Linked DNA regions of Polyangium mundeleinium. The protein of the gene in region 1 interacts with the protein of each later gene in a pairwise test. Links are inferred from orthologs where the notes say so. Each region holds a gene or a part of one and is shown on either strand. Other genes may lie near its edges.

What was found. The genes of interacting proteins can lie anywhere in the genome.
Region 2: the proteins of POL67_RS49455 (region 1) and priA interact in binary tests that used the Escherichia coli proteins (3 or more experiments, as listed by UniProt). The link is inferred for Polyangium mundeleinium from one-to-one orthologs.

Annotation. Positions count from the first base shown.
Region 1 is NZ_JAQNDO010000001.1:12,484,436-12,487,440, reverse strand. What follows is about bases 53-2,987. They hold POL67_RS49455 (single-stranded DNA-binding protein), read right to left. Parts: upstream 1,863-2,987; coding sequence 1,242-1,862; downstream 53-1,241. Other genes in these bases: mgtE (magnesium transporter), read right to left, coding at 2,037-2,987; POL67_RS49460 (hypothetical protein), read left to right, coding at 583-1,239; POL67_RS49465 (MerR family transcriptional regulator), read left to right, coding at 182-571; POL67_RS49470 (integration host factor subunit alpha), read left to right, coding at 53-176. Also shown: more of POL67_RS49470, read left to right, coding at 1-52; more of mgtE, read right to left, coding at 2,988-3,005. UniProt on the Escherichia coli protein: Plays an important role in DNA replication, recombination and repair. Binds to ssDNA and to an array of partner proteins to recruit them to their sites of action during DNA metabolism. Acts as a sliding platform that migrates on DNA via reptation.
Region 2 is NZ_JAQNDO010000001.1:185,219-188,319, reverse strand. The notes cover bases 43-3,073. They hold priA (replication restart helicase PriA), read right to left. Parts: upstream 2,678-3,073; coding sequence 407-2,677; downstream 43-406. Other genes in these bases: POL67_RS00800 (serine/threonine-protein kinase), read right to left, coding at 3,057-3,073; POL67_RS00805 (hypothetical protein), read left to right, coding at 2,676-3,050; POL67_RS00815 (OmpA family protein), read left to right, coding at 43-406. In the rest of the region: more of POL67_RS00815, read left to right, coding at 1-42; more of POL67_RS00800, read right to left, coding at 3,074-3,101.

The sequences.
Region 1 (3,005 bases):
TCGTTCTGCGCGACAAACGCCAGCGTCAGGGCCGGAATCCGCAGACGGGCGACCCGATCGTGATCACCGAGCGCCGTGTCCTCTCCTTCAAGGCGAGCCAGATCCTGAAGCACGCGTTGAACCCGCGTGTCTCCGGGGCGAGCGGCGCCACGGCTTCCGCCGTCGCGGAGGAGTGAGCGGCTTGTCCGGGCGCCGAGAGCTTCCTGCGAAGCTCTACTACCGCATCGGAGAGGTCGCCGGGATCGTCGGCGTCGAGACGCACGTGCTGCGTTACTGGGAGAGCGAGTTCCGCTCGATCCGGCCGCAGAAGTCCGCCAAAGGGCAACGTGTCTACTCGCGCCGCGACGTGGAGACGCTGCTCAAGGTGAAGGAGCTGCTCTACGCGCACCGCTTCACGATCGCGGGCGCGCGGCGCAAGCTGCGCGAGGGCGGCATCGAGCCGCCCGGCGAGGACGATCCGAGCGTGGAGCAAGCGCGCCGCATGCGCGAGGCGCTGCTCGACATCCGGAGCGAGCTCGTCGCGATGATGCGTGAGCTCGACGAGCCCAAGGCCACGGGCAAGAAGAGCTAGAGCGGCGCGCGATGACCGAGCGGCGCGAGGAGGCGCTCTCCGGCGGGGCCATCGTGCGCTTCGGCGTGCCCGCGGGCGCGGTGGAAGAGCGCGCCGAGGCGCTGCCGCGGATCGAGGTGTCGAGCCTGAAAGGCGCGCGCGTAGGGCTGCGGCGTGGCTTCGTGGATGAGGCGGGCCTGCGGCTGCGCGTCGCGTGCGTGGAGGCGCCGTCGGACCGGTTCGCGCCGGGCGTGGAGGAGATCGTGCTCGGCATGGCGACGTCGATCGCGCGGAGCGCGGCGTCGGATGGGATCACGCTCGACCGCTGGGATGCCGAGGGCATCACGCGGCACGAGGGCCGCTTCGAGCAAGCGCTCACGGGGCAGGGGACGCGCGGCGACAGGCCCGTCACGCTTCGAGGTCGGCACGTGCTCGGCTTCGAGGGCGCCGCGCGCGAAGCAGTGCTGTGCACGTTCGTCTGCGAGGAGCCACGTGCGGGCGAGCGTTGCGCCGAGCTCGTGGCGAACGCCGAGCTCGCGTCGCTGGTGCCGCCGCCGCCGCCGAGTTTTTTGGTGCGTGTGATCTTGATGGCAGCCGAGCGGCCGCGGGAGGCGGCCTTGCTCGGCCTGGGGATTGGCGTGCTCTTGGTCGCGGTGCTGCTCGCGCGGCGACCGCGACCTTCGCCCTGAGATCAGAACGGGATGTCGTCGCCGCCGTCGTAGCCGAAATCATCCGGCGGAGGCCCAGGATCCGGCGCGGGACGACCCCCGCCGCCGCCACCGCCACCGCCACCGCCACCGCCGCGGCTGCCGCCGCCACCGCCGCCGCCACTGCGCGGGCCGCCGTAGCCGCCACCGCCGCCGCGGCTGCCACCGCCACCGCCGCCACCGCCGCCGCCACCACTGAAGTCGCCGTAATCGCCGCCGCCGCCGCCGCGCGCGGGCGGGCCGGAGCCGGAGAAGTCGGCGGGCGGGCCCATGTCATCGCCGGCGGGCGCGCCGCGACCGCGGCTGGCGAGGATCACGTTGTTCGCGATGACCTCGGTCTTGTAGCGCTTGTTGCCGTCGCGATCGTCGTAGCTCGACGTGCGCAGCGAGCCCTCGACGAAGAGCGACGTTCCCTTGCCGAGGATCTTCGCCAGCGCCTCGCCGCGCTTGCCCCACACGACGACGTTGTGCCAGTCGGTGCGCTCGCGGCGGACCTTGTCTTTGTCGAGGTAGCTCTCGGTCGTGGCGAGGCGGAGGTTGAGCACGGCTTGGCCACCCTGGGTGAACCGAAGCTCGGGATCTGCGCCCAGATTTCCGAGCAACATGACGCGATTGAAACCTTCCGCCATCGACTTGTCCTTCCTTACAACCCTTGCGACACAGACCGCGCGCGGACTCCGGTCTCCCTTGTTCCGCACCGAGCGTCAAGCGAGAGGCGTCCCTCATCAGATTGTTCGTTTTTCGGCTCCCGTTCGGCTCGTTCGTCCGCGCGGCGTTCGTCAGTGCACGGTCTTCGCGGCTTGCGCGATCACCTCGGCGAGCAGGAGCTTCGCGACGTTCAGATAGATCAGGATCCCGAGCACGTCGATCAGCGTGGCGATGAACGGCGTCGAGCTCGTCGCTGGATCGAGGCCGAGCTTGCGCAGGAGCAGCGGCAGCATCGAGCCCACGGTGCAGCCCATGATCACGATGAAGAGCAACGTGAAGCCGACGGTGAACATCAGCGGAAAGCCGTCGCCCCAGAGGTAGATGCGCGTCATGCCGATGGTCGCGAGCATCAGGCCGAGCACCACGCCTTGGCCGATCTCGCGCACGATGACGCGCTTCCAGTCGTTCGGCTTCACGTCGCCCACGGCGAGGCCGCGGATGATGAGCGACGACGACTGCGAGCCGGTGTTGCCGCCTGTCGAGATGAGCATCGGCACGTAGTAGGCGAGCTTCGAGACGGCCTCGATGATCTCGTCGTAGTGCCGAAGCACCGTGCCCGTGATGAACTCGCTCACGAGCAGCGCTGCGAGCCAGGGCGCGCGCTTCTGGATGAACGTCCAGAACCCCGTCTGGAAGTAGCCCTCCGCCATCGGCTCGACGGCGGCGAGGCGCTGCAAGTCTTCGTTCTGCTCCTGCGTGAGCACGTCCATCACGTCGTCGACTGTGATCACGCCGAGCAGCTTTCGATCCGGGCCGACCACGGGCATCGCCGCGAAGTCGTACTTCGCCATCTTCCGCGCGACCTCTTCCTGATCGGTCTCGGGGCTCAGCGCGAAAATGTTCTCCGTCATCACGTCCGTGATCCGGTCCGTGGACGTGGCGAGCAGGAGATCACGCAAGGACACGATGCCGAGCAGGCGCTCCTCGTCCGAAAGTACGTAGACGTAATAAATCGTCTCGGCATCCTGGGAGGATTGACGGATGCGCTCGATCGCCTCGGCGACCGTGATCGTGGGCGGCACCGAGACGTAGTCGGTGGT
Region 2 (3,101 bases), about 12 Mb from region 1 along the record:
ATGGCTCGTCCTCACGGCCGACGGCGAGCGGCTCGCGCTCTACCTGAAAGGCTCGGCGCTCCCGGAGGGCACGCAGAAACGAATGGCCCGCATCGTCGAGCTCCGCCGCACCCTCGGCGCCGCGAACGACGAGCTCGGTCGATTGCGCGAAAAGCGGCAGGAGGCGACCGATCGCGCCGTGGAGCTCCGCGAGAACGTGAAGGCGATCGAAAAGACGCCCCAGGCCGACAAACTCCGCAAGATGCTGCTCGAACGGCTCGAAAGCGTGACGAAGGCCGGCGACGAGCTCGCCGTGAAAATCACCCAGCGCAGCGACGACGCGGCCATCGCCCGCGCCGAGCTCGACGACGCCGTGCGCGACCTCGTCATCGAGGAGGACGCGAAGGCGGACGGCGGAAAACCCTGATCAGAGCATCGCCACGGGATCGACGTCCACGACGACTCGCACGCGCCGATCGATCTCCGGGATCGCCGCCGCCGCCACCGCGGTCGCGGCCCGGAGCGCGCGGCGATCCTTGGAGCGCAAAAGAACACGGAATCGATACCGGCCTCGCAGGCGCGCGAGCGGCGCCGCCGCGGGGCCGAGGACCTCGACCACGCGCGATTGTCCTTCCGGCGAGGTCTTCGCGTGCGCCGCGATCACGCCCGCCGCGCGCCGCGCCGCCTCCTCGTCGAGCGCGTCGACCCGGAAGAGCGACAAACGCGAGAACGGCGGATAGCCGACCTCCGCCCGATCGGCGAGCTCGTGCTCCAGGAACGCGTTCACGTCGTGCCGCTTCGCGAATTGCACCGCAGGCTGCTCGGGATTGCGCGTCTGGATGATCACCCGGCCCGGACGATCCCGCCTCCCCGCGCGCCCCGCGACCTGCACGAGGAGCTGAAACCCACGCTCCGACGCGCGAAAATCCGGCAAGGAGAGCGCCGCGTCCGCATTGAGCACGCCGACGAGCGTCACGTTGCCGAGGTCGTGCCCCTTCGTGACCATTTGCGTGCCCACGAGCACGTCGATCTCGCCCGCCCGCATTTTCGCGAGGATCGCCTCCGCCTTCGCGCCGTCGGCCACGTCCCGATCGAGCCGCGCCACGCGCGCCGTGGGAAACGCCTCCGCGATCGTCTCCTCCAGCCGCTCGGTCCCGAGCCCTTCGAGCGCGAGCGAGGGCGCCCTGCATTCCGAGCACGCCGCGGGCATCGGCCCTTCCCAGTCGCAATAATGGCACCGCATGCGCCCGCCCCGCGCCCGGTGAAACGTGAGCGCCACCGAGCAGGCGAGGCACGTCGCCACGTGCCCGCACGACTCGCACACGACGCTCGGCGCGAACCCGCGTCGATTGAGGAACAGGATCACCTGCTCCCCCGCCGCGAGCGTCTTTTCGATGGCTCGGTGGAGCGGCAACGAAATGAGCTTGTTCCCCGTCGCCCCCGGCCCGATCCGCCGCAGATCGACGGTCGTCACCTCGGGCAACGTCGCCTCCCGGTGCGCGCGGTCGGGCAGGCGTAGCTCGGTCAGTTTGCCCTGCCGCACGAGGTGCACCGATTCGAGCGAGGGCGTCGCTGATCCGAGCACGGCCACAGCCGCGGCGCGGTGCGCCCGCAGCAAAGCCATGTCGCGGGCGTGATACCGCACGCCCTCCTCCTGCTTGAACGAGCCGTCGTGCTCCTCGTCCACGAGGATGAGCCCGAGGTTCGCGACGGGCGCGAAAATCGCCGAACGCGCCCCGATCGCCACGCGCACCGTCCCCGTCCGCACGCGTTTCCACATCGCGTGCCGATCCGCCTCCGACAAACCGCTGTGCAAGACGGCGAGATCATCCCCGAACCGCGCCCGGAACCGCGCCACGAGCTGCGGCGTGAGCGCGATTTCGGGCACCATCACGATCGCGCCCCGCCCCCGCGCGAGGCAACCCGCGATCGCCCGCAGATAGACCTCGGTTTTTCCGGACCCCGTGACGCCGAAAAGCAAAAACGCTGACGACTTCGCTTCCGCGAGGGCCGCCTCGATGCGCGCTTCGGCCGCGCTTTGCGCCTCGTTCAACTCCGGCGGCTCGTCGCGTGGCTCGGGACTCGCGAAAAACGCGTCGCGCGGCGGCTCCCGCTCCTCGGTCACCACGAGCCCGAGCGAGGCGAGCTTCTTCACCGCGGCCCGCGCATTGCCGAATTTTTCTTCGAGCCGCGCGATCGGCATTTCCCCGTTCGACCGCAAAAGCGCCAGCACCGACGCGGCTTGCCCGCGAAGAACCCCCGGCTCCTCCACCGCATCCGTCGGCCGCGCATACGCAATCTTGCGCCCGCCCACCTGCTTCACGCGCGAGAGCGTGCCCGGGAGCTCGCCCTGCGCTTCGAGCGTGCGCACGTCCTCGCGCTCGACGGCCGGGAGCGCGAGCCGGAGCACCTCGCCGATCGGCGCGAAATAATACGACGAGAGCTCGCGCAAAAACGAGAGCAGCTCCGGCGGCAGGACCGGCTCGGGATCCACGACCGCCGTGATGGGCTTGAGCCGCACGCCCTCGGGCGCCGCGCCCTCGGACGTCGCGAGGACCACGCCGAGGACCTTCTTTCGACCAAACTCGACGAGCACCCGCGCGCCCGGACGAACCGAGGCGGCGAGCGCGAGCGGGACCTCGTAGGAGAAGGCCCGAGCGAGCGGGACGGGGACGGCGACCTCGCAGAGGAGGGGCATGGATGCCGGAGAGGTATCAGGTTTTCGGAGGTCGTGCACCCAGGAGGGCGCGCGGGCCCGTCCACGCGCGGATCGTGATAACGACGCCCGCGCCGAGCGGCCGCGCGTCCGATTCAGCTTCGTATGCCCCGCGCGCTGGGAGACGCTCGCCCCGACGGAGGACCCATCGGTGCGCTTTTGCGGCCAATGCCAGGAGCGCGTCTATTTCTGCGAAAGCAGCCGTGTCGCGGCAGTGCACGCCCGGGCTGGCGATTGCATCGCCGTCCCCCGCGAGCTCAGCGACACGGACCTCCACTTGAGCAAGCGCGGCGTGCTCGGAAGGCCGGATCCCCTCGGCAACTGGGCCCGCGACCTGTTCCCCGACGACGAGTGATCCGCGTCAGCCGCCCGAGGTGAGCTGGAGCATCACGAGCCCGGCCACCAT